DNA from 2 places in the Streptomyces sp. NPDC031466 genome. Region 1 is predicted to be linked to the other one. Evidence: riboswitches for the same ligand, from Rfam matches in the RefSeq annotation. Region 1 holds a riboswitch; the other holds the start of a gene.

Region 1 (7,416 bases):
CCCCGGCGGGGAGCCCGGCGACGACCCGCTGGCCGAGCTGTTCGCCGAGGGGCCGAGCGAGCCGCCCGCCGACCCCGTGATGCAGCGCCTGCTGCCGGACGCGTACGGGGGCCCCGGCAGTGCGACCGGGGACATCGGGCGCGAGGAGGAACTGCGAGCGTATTCGGCCGAGTTCCGCCGGTTCACGGAGAACGACCTGCGGGCCAAGAAGCGGGACGACGCGCTGGTCGTGATCCGTTCGCTGGACGCGATGGCGTCCCCGGGCGAGGGCGGAGCTGTCCTGAAGCTGTCGGTCGAGGAGTCGCGGCACTGGCTCGGGGCACTCAATGACCTGCGGCTCGCGATCGGCACGCGCCTGGAGGTCACCGACGAGGAGGACGCCGACCTGCTCTACCGGCTGCCGGACTCGGACCCGCGCAAGCCGATGGTGATGGCGTATCTCTGGCTCGGCGGACTGCAGGAGACGCTGGTCGGGACGTTGCTGGGCTGAGCGGGGCCAAAAATCGGTGTACGGGACAGCTGTATTTGCTGTACAGGACACCTTCTGTTCACATGGCGGTCCGTTCGCTCAGCGGACGCTCAAATCCGGATAACGATCCCGTCACTTCATTGTCCGGTTATACGCACCAAGGCGGACTTTGTCCGCTTCTCCCTGTGGTGTGCGCCACAGGTGGCCGATTCCCTCACTGTTGCCGCCGTGATAAATCTTCACGACCGCTCGGTGACGCCACCCATGTCACCGAGGGCGCTCGGGCCGGCAGACCGCCGGTAGCACTCCATACATATCCGGGGGGATCAGGACCTGATCCGCAGCCATCAACGCGAGACGCGGGCGCGGATCAGCATGGAGAAAGGCGTCACCATGACCTCAGTGCAGGTCGAAGAGCAGCACGACGGGCACGACGGCGATGGTGCCGGGCAGGCCGCCGGCGGCGAGGGCTACCAGCGCGGTCTGGGGGCCCGGCAGATCCAGATGATCGCGATCGGCGGTGCCATCGGCACCGGCCTGTTCCTCGGCGCGGGCAAGGCCATTCACAAGGCGGGCCCCAGCCTCATCCTGGCGTACGCCATCGCGGGCCTCGTCATCTTCTTCATCATGCGGGCGCTCGGCGAGCTCCTCATGTACCGCCCCGTGTCGGGCTCCTTCTCGGAGTACGCGCGCGAATTCATGGGCCCGTTCTTCGGCTTCGTGACCGGCTGGACGTACTGGCTCTTCTGGGTCGTCACCGGCATCACGGAAGTCACCGCGGCCGCCCAGTACATGCAGTACTGGACCCACGGCTCCGTCCCGCAATGGGCCTACGCGCTGATCTTCACGGTCATCCTGTACGGCGCGAACCTCATCTCCGTGAAGCTCTTCGGCGAGCTGGAGTTCTGGTTCTCGATGGTCAAGGTCACCGCCATCATCGGCATGATCCTGATCTGCGTCGGCATCCTCACCATCGGCTTCTCCGACGCCGGTGACACCGCCTCCGTGGCCCACCTGTGGAACCAGGGCGGTTTCTTCCCCAACGGCATCGGCTCCACGCTGATGACGCTGCAGATCGTGATGTTCGCGTTCCTCGCCGTCGAGCTGGTCGGCGTCACCGCGGGCGAGTCCAAGGACCCGAAGACCGTCCTGCCCAAGGCCATCAACACCGTGCCGTGGCGCATCGCCGTCTTCTACGTCGGCGCGCTGATCATGATCCTGTCGGTCGTGCCGTGGACGCACTTCAAGCCCGGCGTCTCGCCGTTCGTCGCGGCCTTCGAGGAGATGGGCCTCGGCATCGGCGCCGCGATCGTGAACTTCGTGGTCCTCACCGCCGCGCTCTCCTCCTGCAACTCCGGCATGTACTCCACCGGCCGCATGCTGCGCGACCTGGCGCTCAACGGCCAGGGCCCGAAGTTCTTCACCAGGCTCACGAAGAACGGCCTGCCGCTGATCGGCACCACCGCCTCCGCCGCGTGCATGCTGGTCGGCGTCTGGATCAACTACCAGTGGCCCGGCAAGGCGTTCACCTACGTCGTCTCCTTCGCGACCATCTCCGGCATGTGGGCCTGGATCATGATCCTGGCGTGCCAGATCCGCTACCGCCGCAAGGCCGACCGCGGTGAGCTGCCGCAGTCCACCTTCCGGGCGCCCGGAGCCCCGTACACGAGCTGGTTCGCGCTCCTGTTCATCGGCATGGTCATCGTGATGATGGGCATCGACGAGGACAACCGGATCTCGCTGTACGCCGCTCCGGTGTGGGTCGCGATCCTCGCGGGCTCCTACCTGATCCTCAAGAAGCGCAACCCGGAGGCCGCCGCCTTCAACAAGCGCAAGACCCCCGCCGTCGCCTCCGACGGTGAGCCGGCCGCCAAGGACTGACACCCGCCCCTCGGGGACCTGTCCAGCATTCGGGCCCGCCCGTACCGCATTCCGGTACGGTGCGGGCCCTCTGCTTATCCTGACTGCCATGCTGACCCTGACCCAGGCCCTCCACGACCAGATCGTCGCGCACGCGCGCCAGGACCACCCCGACGAGGCCTGCGGCGTGGTCGCGGGCCCCGCCGGCACCGACCGCCCCGAGCGGTTCATCCCGATGCTGAACGCCGCGCGCTCGCCCACGTTCTACGAGTTCGACTCGGGCGACCTGCTCAAGCTCTACCGCGAGATGGACGACCGCGACGAGGAGCCGGTGATCGTCTACCACTCGCACACCGCGACCGAGGCCTACCCCTCCCGCACCGACATCACCTACGCCAACGAGCCCGGCGCGCACTACGTCCTGGTCTCCACCGCCGACACCGACGACGCGGGCCCCTTCCAGTTCCGCTCGTTCCGCATCGTGGACGGCGAGGTCACCGAGGAAGAGGTGCGCGTGGTCCAGGCATACTGAGCCCGACATCCTCGGGCGGCGGGAGCCAGGAAGCCGGTGCGAATCCGGCACGGTCCCGCCACTGTGACCCCACCCCGCACCGGGGCGGGGGAGTCAGGAACTGACCTGCCGCCCGCACTCCACGCAACGCGGGGGACGCGGAAATCCCCCGGAGGAGGCAGTTCAGCCATGTCCCGAGCCCTGCGCGCCCTGACCGCCGCCGCCCTGCTCGTCCCGCTCGCCGCGTGCTCCTCGTCCGCACCCGGTGACGCCAGGCCCGCCGCCAAGGCCGCCGGATTCCCGTACACCGTCACCAACTGCGGCGTGCGGACGACGTACGCGGCACCCCCCGAGCGCGCCGTCACCATGAACCAGCACGCCACCGAGGTGATGCTGGAACTGGGTCTGGCGGACCGCCTCGTCGGCACCGCCTACCTCGACGACCAGGTCCTGCCGAAGTACGAGCGGGCGTACAGGTCCGTCCCCGTGCTCGCCGGGGAGTACCCCTCCTACGAGAAGCTCCTCGCCGCCGACCCCGACTTCGTCTACGGCGGTTACGCCAGCGCCTTCCTCGCCGGCGACGGCCGCGCTCGCTCCGCCCTCGCGAAGTCCGGCATCGAGAGCCGCCTGAACGTCGAGGCCTGCGCGAAGCGGGCGGTCTCCATGGACGACGTGTACCGCGAGGTGCGCGAGGTGGGCGCCACGTTCGGGGTGCGCGAGCGGGCGCGGAAGTGGGTGAGCGGCGCGCGCCGCGAACTGGCCGCCGCCCAGGAGAAGTCGCGGGGCCACGAGCCGGCCTCCGTCTTCGTCTACGACAGCGGCGACAAGACCGCGTTCACGCTGGGCGGCCGGGGCATCGGCAACGACATCATCGAGCGGGCGGGCGGCCGCAACGTCTTCGCAGACCTCGGCAAGTCCTTCGGCGACGCGTCCTGGGAGACCGTCGTCGAGCGCCGGCCCGAGGTCGTCCTGATCCTCGACTACGGCGCCACGAGCGTCGCCCAGAAGAAGAAGCGCCTCCTCGACGACCCGGTCCTGGCGGACGTCCCCGCGATCAAGCACAAGCGGTTCGCGGTGCTTCCCCTGTCGGACGTGGTGACAGGAGTACGAGCCCCGGAGGCGGTGCGGAAACTGGCGGACCAGCTGTGAGCACCCTGCGGAATCGGCCCGACGGCGGTCAACTCCAGCCCGGGGGAGGCGAAATCCAGCCCGTCCGGCGTTTGAGGACGAGCCCGAAGGGCGACAGACGGAACTCCAGGGGGCACCGCCTCTTGATCCTGACGGGACTGACCGCAGCCCTCGCGGCAGCGCTACTCGCAGGCCTGGCCCTGGGCTCCGTACACATCCCCCCGACCCAAGTCCTGGACATCCTGACAGGCCGCGCGGAACCCTCCCCGTTCCGCACCATCGTCCTGGACGTGCGACTCCCCAGAGTCGTCCTGGGTGCCACCGTAGGAGCCGGACTGGCGGTCATCGGCACCGTCCTGCAGGCCCTCGTCCGCAACCCCCTCGCGGACCCCTTCCTGCTCGGCGTCTCCTCGGGCGCCTCCGTCGGCGCGGTCTCCGCGATCGTGCTCGGCGGCGTCCTCGGCCTCGGCGCGGGCCTGTCCACCGCCGTCACGATCCCGGCGGCGTCCTTCGCGGGCGCCCTGCTCGCCCTGGTCCTCGTCCACGCCCTGGCCGCGAGCGGCGGCGGGGGCCTCGCCACCGGGCGCCTGATCCTGGCGGGCGTGGCGGTCTCCTCCATCCTGTCCGCCCTGACCAGCCTCATCCTCGTCACCGCGGACAGCGCCGAGCAGCTCAAGGAAGTCCTGTACTGGACGCTCGGCGGGCTCGGCGGCGCCCGCCGGGACATGCTGGCCCTGCCCTGCGCCGTCCTGGCCGTCGGCACGCTCCTGCTGGTGGCGCTGGCCCGGCCCCTGGACCTGCTGCTCGTCGGCGAGGAGGGCGCCACCGTCCTCGGCCTGGACACCGCCCGTTTCCGCGCCGCCGTCTTCGTCCTCGCCTCGCTCCTGACCGGCGTCCTCGTCGCGTACAGCGGCGCCATCGGGTTCGTCGGCCTGCTGGTGCCGCACGCCGCCCGCATGCTGGTCGGCGCCGCGCACCGCCCGCTGCTGCCGGTGGCGGCGCTCATGGGCGCGGTGTTCCTGGTCGTCGCGGACCTCGCCGCGCGCACGGTGGCCGCCCCGCAGGACATCCCGGTCGGCGTGCTCACCGCGCTGACGGGCGGCCCGTTCTTCCTGTGGCTGCTGCGCGGGAGCCACCGCCCCGAGGGGATGGCCGCGTGACGCTGCGCGCCGAGGACGTCGGCTACCGCACGCCCGCCGGGGCACGGCTGCTCGACGGCGTGTGCCTGACCGTCGCCGAGGGCGAGACCGTGGGCGTCGTCGGCCCCAACGGCAGCGGCAAGACGACGCTGCTGCGCTGCGTGTACGGGGCGCTCGCCCCGTCCGAGGGCCGCGTCCTGCTGGACGGCGCCGATCTGGCCGGGCTCGGCGCCAAGGCCCGCGCGCGGCGCATCGCCACCGTCCCGCAGGACGGGCAGGCGGGCTTCGACCTCACCGTCCGGCAGATCGTCGCCATGGGCCGCTCCCCGCACAAGCGGTTCTGGGAGGGGGACAGCGGGCGGGACGAGGAACTGGTGCGGGCCGCCCTCGCCCGCGTCGGCGCGGCCCCTCTCGCCGAGCGCTGCTTCGCGGGGCTCTCCGGTGGTGAGCGCCAACGCGCGCTGGTGGCCCGGGCCTTGGTGCAGCAGCCCGCCGTCCTGGTCCTCGACGAGCCGACCAACCACCTCGACATCCGCTACCAGCTGGAGATCCTCTCCCTGGTCGGCGCCCTCGGCACGACCAATCTCCTGGCCCTGCACGACCTGAATCTCGCCGCCTACTTCTGCGACCGCCTCTACGTCCTGCGGGCCGGCCGGGTGGCCGCGTCCGGCACCCCCGAAGAGGTCCTGACCAGCGAGATGCTCGCCGAGGTCTACGGCGTGACGGCGGAGGTCGCGGTGCACCCGGCGACCGGGGCGCCGACGGTCACCTACCTCCCGGCATCCAGGTGATGGACGGAAAACATCCATCATGTGAGATCACATTCCAGGACCCGGACCGGGAATCGATACGATGAGCGCATGGTTTCCCACGACGTGAGCGACAAGATGCCGGGCATGCTGCTCGTGGCGCGTCTGCACGTCGACCTGTGCAGGCTCAGCAGCGCCATCTGTTCGCGCTGACCCCTGCCGCCGTACGGCCAGCGACGGGCCGCGGCGCCCCTACCGCGTACGACCGCGCACACCGGTGCACGAGCACGGCCGGACCGCCGCGCGCCCCCTCACCTGAACTCTTCCGACAGGAGCCCTCAGCCATGGCCATCGAGGTCCGCATCCCCACCATCCTCCGCAGCTACACCGACGGCGAGAAGGCCGTCCAGGGCAGCGGCGACACCCTCGCCGAGCTCTTCACCGACCTCGACTCGCGGCACGCGGGCATCGCCGAGCGCATCGTCGACGACGGCAAGCTGCGCCGCTTCGTGAACGTGTACCTCAACGACGAGGACGTCCGCTTCCTCGACGGCATCTCCACCAAGCTCGCCGACGGCGACAACGTCACGATCCTGCCGGCCGTCGCCGGCGGCATGGTCTAGGCCCGATCCCGGATGCCTCGCTACGACTCCCCGCTCGCCGCGGTCGGCAACACGCCGCTCGTGCGCCTGCCGCGCCTGTCCCCCTCGGACTCCGTCCGCATCTGGGCCAAGCTGGAGGACCGCAACCCGACCGGTTCCGTCAAGGACCGGCCGGCCCTCCACATGGTCGAACAGGCCGAGAAGGACGGCCGGTTGACGCCCGGCTGCACGATCCTGGAGCCGACCTCCGGCAACACCGGCATCTCGCTCGCCATGGCCGCCCGGCTCAAGGGCTACCGCATCGTGTGCGTCATGCCGGAGAACACCTCCCAGGAGCGGCGCGACCTGCTCGCCATGTGGGGCGCCGAGATCATCTCCTCGCCGGCCGCGGGCGGCTCCAACACCGCGGTCCGCGTCGCCAAGGAGCTGGCGGCCGAGCATCCGGACTGGGTCATGCTCTACCAGTACGGCAACCCCGACAACGCCGGCGCCCACTACGCCACCACGGGCCCGGAGATCTACGCCGACCTGCCCTCCATCACCCACTTCGTGGCGGGCCTCGGCACCACCGGCACCCTCATGGGCGTCGGCCGCTACCTGCGCGAGCAGAAGCCCGACATCAAGATCGTCGCCGCCGAACCGCGCTACGACGACCTCGTCTACGGCCTGCGCAACCTCGACGAGGGCTTCGTCCCCGAGCTGTACGACGCCTCCGTGCTGACCACCCGCTTCTCCGTCGGCTCCGCCGACGCGGTGACGCGCACCCGCGAACTCCTCCAGCAGGAGGGCATCTTCGCGGGCGTCTCCACGGGCGCCGCGCTGCACGCGGCGATCGGCGTCGGGAAGAAGGCCGTGAAGGCCGGGGAAGCCGCCGACATCGTCTTCGTCGTCGCCGACGGCGGCTGGAAGTACCTCTCGACGGGCGTCTACACCGCCCCGACCACCGAGGCGGCCATCG
Region 2 (7,416 bases), on a different contig from region 1:
CTTCGTAGAAGTCGTCCAGGGCGCCGCGGTAGCCACCGGGGTGGTCGGTGGTCTCCGTGGTGACGGGGTAGACCAGCGGTTCCTCGATGTGGTCGGCGCGCAGGTGCTTCTCGGCGATCCGGCGGGCGATGGAGCGGCCGTGCCGGGCCGAGTGGTAGGCGATCACGTCGGCGGCGGCGATGACCTCGACGGCGCGGACGGTCATCAGGGAGGGGTCGCCGGGGCCGAGGCCGACGCCGTACAGCTTGCCCTTGGGGGTCCGGGTCTCGGTGTTCACTCCGCCTCGCTCGCAATCGCGTTGATCGCGGCGGCGGCCATCGCGCTGCCGCCCCGGCGGCCGCGTACGACCAGGTACTCCAGGCCGAGGCGGTTGGCTGAGAGGGCGTCCTTGGACTCGGCGGCGCCGACGAAACCGACCGGTATGCCGAGGACGGCGGCCGGGCGCGGGGCGCCCGCCTCGATCATCTCCAGGAGGCGGAAGAGCGCGGTGGGCGCGTTGCCGATGGCGACGACGGAGCCTTCGAGGCGGTCGCGCCACAGCTCCATGGCGGCCGCGCTGCGGGTGGTGGAGAGCTGCGCCGCGAGGTCGGGGACCGAGGGGTCGGTGAGGGTGCAGATCACGTCGTTGTCGGCGGGCAGCCGCTTGCGCGTGACGCCGCTCGCGACCATGTTCGCGTCGCACAGGATCGGCGCGCCGTCGCGCAGCGCCTTGCGGGCGTCGGCCACCACCCGCGGGCTGAAGGCGAGGTCGCGGACGAGGTCGACCATCCCGCAGGCGTGGATCATCCGCACCGCGACCTGGCTGATGTCGGCGGGCAGACCGGCGAGGTCCGCTTCCGCGCGGATGGTGGCAAAGGACTCGCGGTAGATCGCCGCGCCGTCCTTCTCGTAGTCGAACACTGTGCTCTCGCTCATCTCGTGGCCGTTGTGGTGGTGGTTGCGGATGTCGTACGTGCTGTCGTGACCGTCTCGGTCAATGTCCCGCCGCTCACGGGTGCCGTGCTGCCGCCGGTGCGCACGCTCACCTCGTAGCGCCCCTCTCCGGTGGCGAGTACGTCCACCCAGTCGCCGCGCGGATGTCCGCACCGGCGCTCGCAGCCGGACCAGTGGACGGGCAGGCCCCCGGCGCCGGGGACGGCGTCCGCGCGGACGTCGGCGAGGGACTTGGCGCAGCCGGGGCGTCCGGTGCAGGCGCCGACGCCGAGCCAGGGCGAGCGGGGGTCGGTGAGGAAACCGGCGTCGGCCAGTGCGCGCAGCCGCTCGCGCGCGGCGGCCTCGTCCGCGAAGCCCGGGACGACGAAGCCGCGCCACGGGGTGACCCGGATCTCCCCGCCGGGCGCGGGAAGCAGGGCACGCCACTGGGCAGCGCTCACCCGGCCGAGCCGGGCACTCACCACGACCGCGTACCCCAGGTCGGCGTCACCGATGACGCCGGGGGCGGGCGGGGCGGCGGCCGACGGGGCGCTGGGCGCGGGGGGTGCGGGCGGCGCGGAGGCAAGGGTGGACGGGATGGACGACCCGGACGCCGCGGAGGTCTCCGTCAGCCCAGAAGCCGCCCCGGCCGGCGGTCGCCCGGCGGAAGGGAACCCGCTCGGCGAGGCGTCCGGCGTCACGGGCTCCGTCGTGAGGCCCGCCGCCGCCAACGCCTCCGCCAGGTCCACGCCCCGCCCGGCCGGCAGTTCCGTCACCCGCCACGCGCCGTTGCCCGCCTCGCGGGCCGCGGCGAGGAAGGCCCCGGCCGCGGCGAGGGCGGCGCGCGGGGCGTCGGGGCCCGGGAGCCGCCGGGCGCTGTCCCCGACGCGTACCAGCGCCGTACCGCCCGATTCTGCGATCAAGGTCACATCGCCGCCGAGCCCGGCGGCATCCCCGCGCCCGTCGTCGAGAACGAAGAGGAAACGGCCGGAAAGCGCTGTCGTCCAGTCCTGCCCGCACAGGAGCCCATCCAGCTCGCGGGCCCACAACTGCACGTCGGCGTGGCCGAGTCGGTCGAGTCCCGCCAGCGGGGAGGCCACGATGTTCCGGACGCGCTCGTGGCGTTCGGAGGGCAGCAGGCCGGCGTCCGCGAGGAGCGCGGAGAGTTCGCCGCCGCAGCTCTCGCCGAGGCCGCGCAGCTCGATGTTGCCGCGCGAGGTGATGCTGTGGTTCCCGTCCGCGAGACGCTCGGCCGCGTTGGCCAGCGCCAGCGCCTGACGTACCGTCAAAAGTCCTGCGGGCAGCCGGAGTCGGGCCAGCGCGCCGTCGTCGGCGCGGTGCAGACGCAGGGCCCCGGGACAGGCGTCGCCCCGGTCGCGCACCCGATCACGTAGGGGGGATTCGCCCTGGTTCATGGAAGGTGCTCGGCTGGGCGGCATGGCGGCGAGCATACCCACGCCGATCCGGCCGGTCGCCTCCCGAGACGGGCCGTCCCGGCAGGCGGCCGCCCCACCGGCGGCGGGCAGGACTTACTATGCAGGCGGCGGCCCGCCAGGTCCGCCGACGCCAGCGACGGCGTGGGTCCACCAGGACCCGAGGGAGGAAGGCCGGTGCGAATCCGGCGCGGTCCCGCCACTGTGAGCCCCACCGAGGTGGGGCGAGCCAGGAACTCCTGCCGTCCATACGACCACCCGGGGCGCGGACACCCCGAGGAAGGCCTGCGCCCGCATGCTTCTGCTGCTGTCGACCTCCGACACCGACCTGCTCAGCGCCCGCGCGGCGGGGGGTCCGGTCGACTACCGGTTCGCCAACCCCTCCCGCCTGGACCTCGCCGAGCTGCCCTCGCTCCTGGAGGGCGCCGACCTCGTCGTCGTACGCCTCCTCGGCGGTGTCCGCGCCTGGCAGGACGGGCTCGACCAGCTCATCGCCAGCGGTCTGCCGGTGGTCGTGCTCACCGGCGAACAGGCACCCGACGCCCAGCTCATGGCCTCCTCGACGGTGCCCGTCGGCATCGCGGCCGAGGCCCACGCCTACCTCGCGCACGGCGGCCCCGCGAACCTGGAGCAGCTGGCCCGCTTCCTCTCCGACACCGTGCTGCTCACCGGCCACGGCTTCGACCCGCCGGCGCCCGCGCCGTCCTGGGGCCCGCTGGAGCGCGCCGCCCGCGACATCGAGGGCCCGACGGTCGCGGTGCTGTACTACCGCGCCCACCACATGAGCGGCAACACCGCGTTCATCGACGACCTGTGCGGTGCCATCGAGGACGCGGGCGCCCGCCCGATGCCGCTGTACGTGGCCTCGCTGCGCGCCCCCGAGCCCGAGCTGATCGACGCGCTGCGCCCCGCCGACGCCATCGTCACGACGGTCCTCGCCGCCGGTGGCACCAAGCCCGCCGAGGCCTCCGCGGGCGGTGACGACGAGTCGTGGGACGCAGGCGCGCTGACCGGGCTCGACGTGCCGATCCTCCAGGCGCTGTGCCTGACCGGGTCGCGTTCGGCCTGGGAGGAGAACGACGAGGGCGTCTCGCCGCTCGACGCCGCGAGCCAGATCGCGGTCCCGGAGTTCGACGGACGCCTCATCACCGTGCCGTTCTCGTTCAAGGAGATCGACGAGGACGGGCTCCCCGCCTATGTCGCCGACGCCGAGCGGGCGGCCCGGGTCGCCGGGATCGCCGTACGCCACGCACGCCTGAGGCACATCCCGGCCGCCGACAAGCGCCTCGCGCTGGTGCTCTCCGCGTACCCGACCAAGCACTCGCGGATCGGCAACGCGGTAGGCCTGGACACCCCCGCCTCCGCCGTCGCGCTGCTGCGCAGGCTGCGCGCCGAGGGTTACGACTTCGGCCCCGAGGCCGACATCCCCGGCCTCGTCTCGGGCGACGGCGACGAGCTGATCCGCGCGCTGATCGACGCGGGTGGCCACGACCAGGAATGGCTCACCGAGGAGCAGCTGGCCGCCAACCCCGTCCGCATCCCGGCCGCCGCCTACAAGCGCTGGTACGCGACGCTGCCGCAGGAGCTGCGGGACTCCGTCGAGCAGCACTGGGGGCCGCCGCCCGGCGAGATGTTCCTGGACCGCTCGCGGGTGGGCGACGGCGGCGACCCGGAGGGCGACATCGTGCTGGCCGCCCTGCGGCGCGGCAATCTGCTCATCCTCATCCAGCCGCCGCGCGGCTTCGGCGAGAACCCCATCGCGATCTACCACGACCCCGATCTGCCGCCTTCCCACCACTACTTGGCGGCCTACCGCTGGATCGCGGCCCCCGCGGCCGACGGCGGCTTCGGCGCCGACGCGATGGTCCACCTCGGCAAGCACGGCAACCTGGAGTGGCTGCCCGGCAAGAACGCGGGCCTCTCGGCGGCCTGCGGCCCCGACGCCGCGCTCGGCGACCTGCCGCTGATCTACCCGTTCCTGGTCAACGACCCGGGCGAGGGCACGCAGGCCAAGCGCCGCGTGCACGCCACGCTCATCGACCACCTCGTGCCGCCCATGGCCCGCGCCGACTCCTACGGCGACATCGCGCGCCTGGAGCAGCTCCTGGACGAGTACGCGCAGATCAGCTCGATGGACCCGGCGAAGCTGCCCGCGATCCGGGCGCAGATCTGGACGCTCATCCAGGCCGCGAAGCTCGACCACGACCTGGGCCTGGAGGACCGCCCGGACGACGACGGCTTCGACGACTTCCTCCTCCATGTCGACGGCTGGCTCTGCGAGATCAAGGACATGCAGATCCGCGACGGCCTGCACGTCCTCGGCACCGCCCCGGCGGGCGGCGACCGCGTCAACCTCGTCCTCGCCGTCCTGCGCGCCCGCCAGATCTGGGGCGGCACCTCCGCCCTGCCCGGTCTGCGCGAGGCGCTCGGCCTGGACGAGTCCGCGGCGACGCGCGTGAGCGCCGACGAGGCCGAGGAGAAGGCCCGCGCGCTGGTCCAGGCGATGGACGACGCGGACTGGGACCCCGCGGCCGTGGCCTCGGTGGCCGCGGGCCAGAGCGAGCAGGTCGCCGCCATCCTGGAGTTCGCGGCCCGCGAGGTCGTGCCCCGCCTGGAGGGCACCACGGCCGAACTGGACAACGCGGTACGGGCGTTGGAGGGCCGCTTCGTCCCCGCCGGGCCCAGCGGCTCCCCGCTGCGCGGCCTGGTCAACGTCCTGCCGACCGGCCGCAACTTCTACTCCGTCGACCCCAAGGCCGTCCCCTCCCGCCTCGCGTGGGAGACCGGCGAGGCCCTCGCCGACTCGCTCATCGAGCGGTACAAGAACGACAACGGCGACTACCCCACCTCCGTCGGCCTGTCCCTGTGGGGCACGAGCGCGATGCGCACGGCGGGCGACGACGTCGCCGAGGCGATGGCGCTGCTCGGTGTCCGCCCCGTCTGGGACGACGCCTCGCGCCGCGTCACCGGCCTGGAGGCCATCCCGTACGAGGACCTCGGCCGCCCGCGCATCGACGTGACACTGCGCATCTCGGGCTTCTTCCGCGACGCGTTCCCGCACACGATCGGCCTCCTCGACGACGCGGTGCGCCTCGCGGCCTCGCTGGACGAGCCCGCCGAGCACAACTACGTACGCGCCCACGCCCAGGCCGACCTGGCCGAGCACGGCGACGAGCGCCGGGCCACCACCCGCATCTTCGGCTCGCGTCCGGGCACGTACGGCGCGGGGCTGCTCCAGCTCATCGACTCGCGCGACTGGCGCACGGACGCGGACCTCGCCGAGGTCTACACGGTGTGGGGCGGCTACGCGTACGGGCGCGGGCTCGAAGGCCGGCCGGCCCGCGCCGAGATGGAGACCGCGTACAAGCGCATCGCGGTGGCCGCGAAGAACACGGACACCCGCGAGCACGACATCGCGGACTCCGACGACTACTTCCAGTACCACGGCGGCATGGTCGCGACCGTGCGCGCGCTGCGGGGCACGGCCCCCGAGGCGTACATCGGCGACTCGACGCGCCCCGAGACGGTCCGCACGCGCACGCTGGTCGAGGAGACCTCGCGGGTGTTCCGCGCGCGGGTGGTCAACCCCAAGTGGATCGAGGCGATGCGCCGCCACGGCTACAAGGGCGCCTTCGAACTCGCCGCGACCGTGGACTACTTGTTCGGGTACGACGCCACGACGGGCGTCGTCGCCGACTGGATGTACGACAAGCTCACGGAGACCTACGTCCTGGACCCGACCAACCGGCAGTTCCTCCAGGAGAACAACCCCTGGGCGCTGCACGGCATCGCGGAGCGCCTCCTGGAGGCTCAGTCGCGCGGCATGTGGGCGAAGCCCGACCCGGCGGTCCTCGAAGCGCTGCGGCAGGCCTACTTGGAGACCGAGGGCAATCTGGAGGACGAGGGCCCGCGGGCGTGAGCGGGAGCGCCGTCCGGCACCTCTATCTCGCCCGGCACGGTGAGGCCACCGCCGACGAGAGCGAGCTGACTCGGGCCGGACGGCGCCAGGCCGCGCTGCTCGGGGAGCGGCTGCGGGGCGTGCCCCTCTCCGCGATCCACCATGGGCCGCTGCCTCGGGCCGAGCAGACGGCCCGGCTGGTCGGGGAGCGGCTCGACGGGGTGCCCCTGCACCGCTGCGAGGCCGCCGGGGACTACATCCCGTACATGCCCGTACGGGACGAACTCCCGCCGGACAGCGCGGAGTCGACGCTCCAGCGGCTGGCCCGGTTCCCCGCCGAGGAGCGGGAGGGCGGGCCCGCGCTGGCCCGCGCCGCCCTGGAACGCTTCACCGGCCCGGTGCCCGGCGCCGAGCCGCGCCACGAGCTGCTGGTCACGCACAACTTCCTGATCGGTTGGCTCGTGCGGGACGCCCTCGACGCACCGCCGTGGCGCTGGCTCGGCCTCAATCACGGCAACGCGGCTTTGACCGTGATCCGTTACGCGCCGGGACGCCCCGCCTCGCTGGTCTTCTTCAATGACATGCGGCACCTGCCCGCGGAGCTGCGCTGGACCGGCTTCCCGGCCGAACTGACACCCGAGGACGAGGCCGCCGACGCGGTCACAACAGGCGGGTAAACGCCGGGGTGTTGATCAGGGGCCCTCGATCGTGACCCCTTCGCCGATCGGCGTGTCGGCGAGGGGCAGCGGGGCGGGGGTCGCCACGGCCCGCCCGGTCGCGGCCACGGCCGGGGCGGCCGACAGCGCGAGACAGAGAACGAGTGGCCTCAGCAGGACGGCGTACACGGGCATGGCGCGACGGGTGCGCATACGACTGTCTTCTTCCCGTTCGTATGATCGTCAGTGACTTTTCGGGCGCCGCAGGATTACCCACGGTGAGCGGGTCGCGGTCGGCGGCCCACACGTGTGGTGCGAGGAGGCTGCGGTGAGCGGCAGTTGGATGCAGAGGCTCTCCCGTTGGGCACTGGTGACGGTGGCGCCGGCCGTGTGGTGTGCCGGCACGGCGCACGCCGACGAGACGCACGAGAACTCGCACAAAGCGCCCACGGTCGCGCGGGTCAGCACCGGCCAGATCGACGACCCGCTGGAGGACCTGCTGGAGCACACCCTCAAC

What was found. A riboswitch is a leader RNA that binds a small molecule or an ion and turns the genes downstream of it on or off. The one in region 1 is predicted to bind cobalamin.
Region 2: it holds a riboswitch for cobalamin, as region 1 does, so the genes downstream of both, cobN (cobaltochelatase subunit CobN) here and ACZ5GP_RS18500 (ABC transporter substrate-binding protein) in region 1, are expected to answer to the same signal.

What each region holds. Positions count from the first base shown of each region.
Region 1 is NZ_JBVIJT010000007.1:122,796-130,211, forward strand. Features, by position in the region: gene ACZ5GP_RS18485 (DUF2017 domain-containing protein) at 1-490, shown strand, start outside; gene ACZ5GP_RS18490 (amino acid permease) at 863-2,350, shown strand; gene ACZ5GP_RS18495 (M67 family metallopeptidase) at 2,439-2,861, shown strand; cobalamin riboswitch at 2,865-2,984, shown strand; gene ACZ5GP_RS18500 (ABC transporter substrate-binding protein) at 3,030-3,989, shown strand; gene ACZ5GP_RS18505 (FecCD family ABC transporter permease) at 4,112-5,128, shown strand; gene ACZ5GP_RS18510 (ABC transporter ATP-binding protein) at 5,083-5,898, shown strand; gene ACZ5GP_RS18515 (putative leader peptide) at 5,968-6,069, shown strand; gene ACZ5GP_RS18520 (MoaD/ThiS family protein) at 6,201-6,479, shown strand; gene ACZ5GP_RS18525 (PLP-dependent cysteine synthase family protein) at 6,492-7,416, shown strand, end outside.
Region 2 is NZ_JBVIJT010000011.1:299,487-306,902, forward strand. Features, by position in the region: gene ACZ5GP_RS27670 (precorrin-2 C(20)-methyltransferase) at 1-277, opposite strand, end outside; gene ACZ5GP_RS27675 (precorrin-8X methylmutase) at 274-900, opposite strand; gene ACZ5GP_RS27680 (cobalamin biosynthesis protein CobG) at 912-2,363, opposite strand; cobalamin riboswitch at 2,478-2,597, shown strand; gene cobN (cobaltochelatase subunit CobN) at 2,641-6,264, shown strand; gene ACZ5GP_RS27690 (histidine phosphatase family protein) at 6,261-6,920, shown strand; gene ACZ5GP_RS27695 (hypothetical protein) at 6,936-7,112, opposite strand; gene ACZ5GP_RS27700 (hypothetical protein) at 7,228-7,416, shown strand, end outside.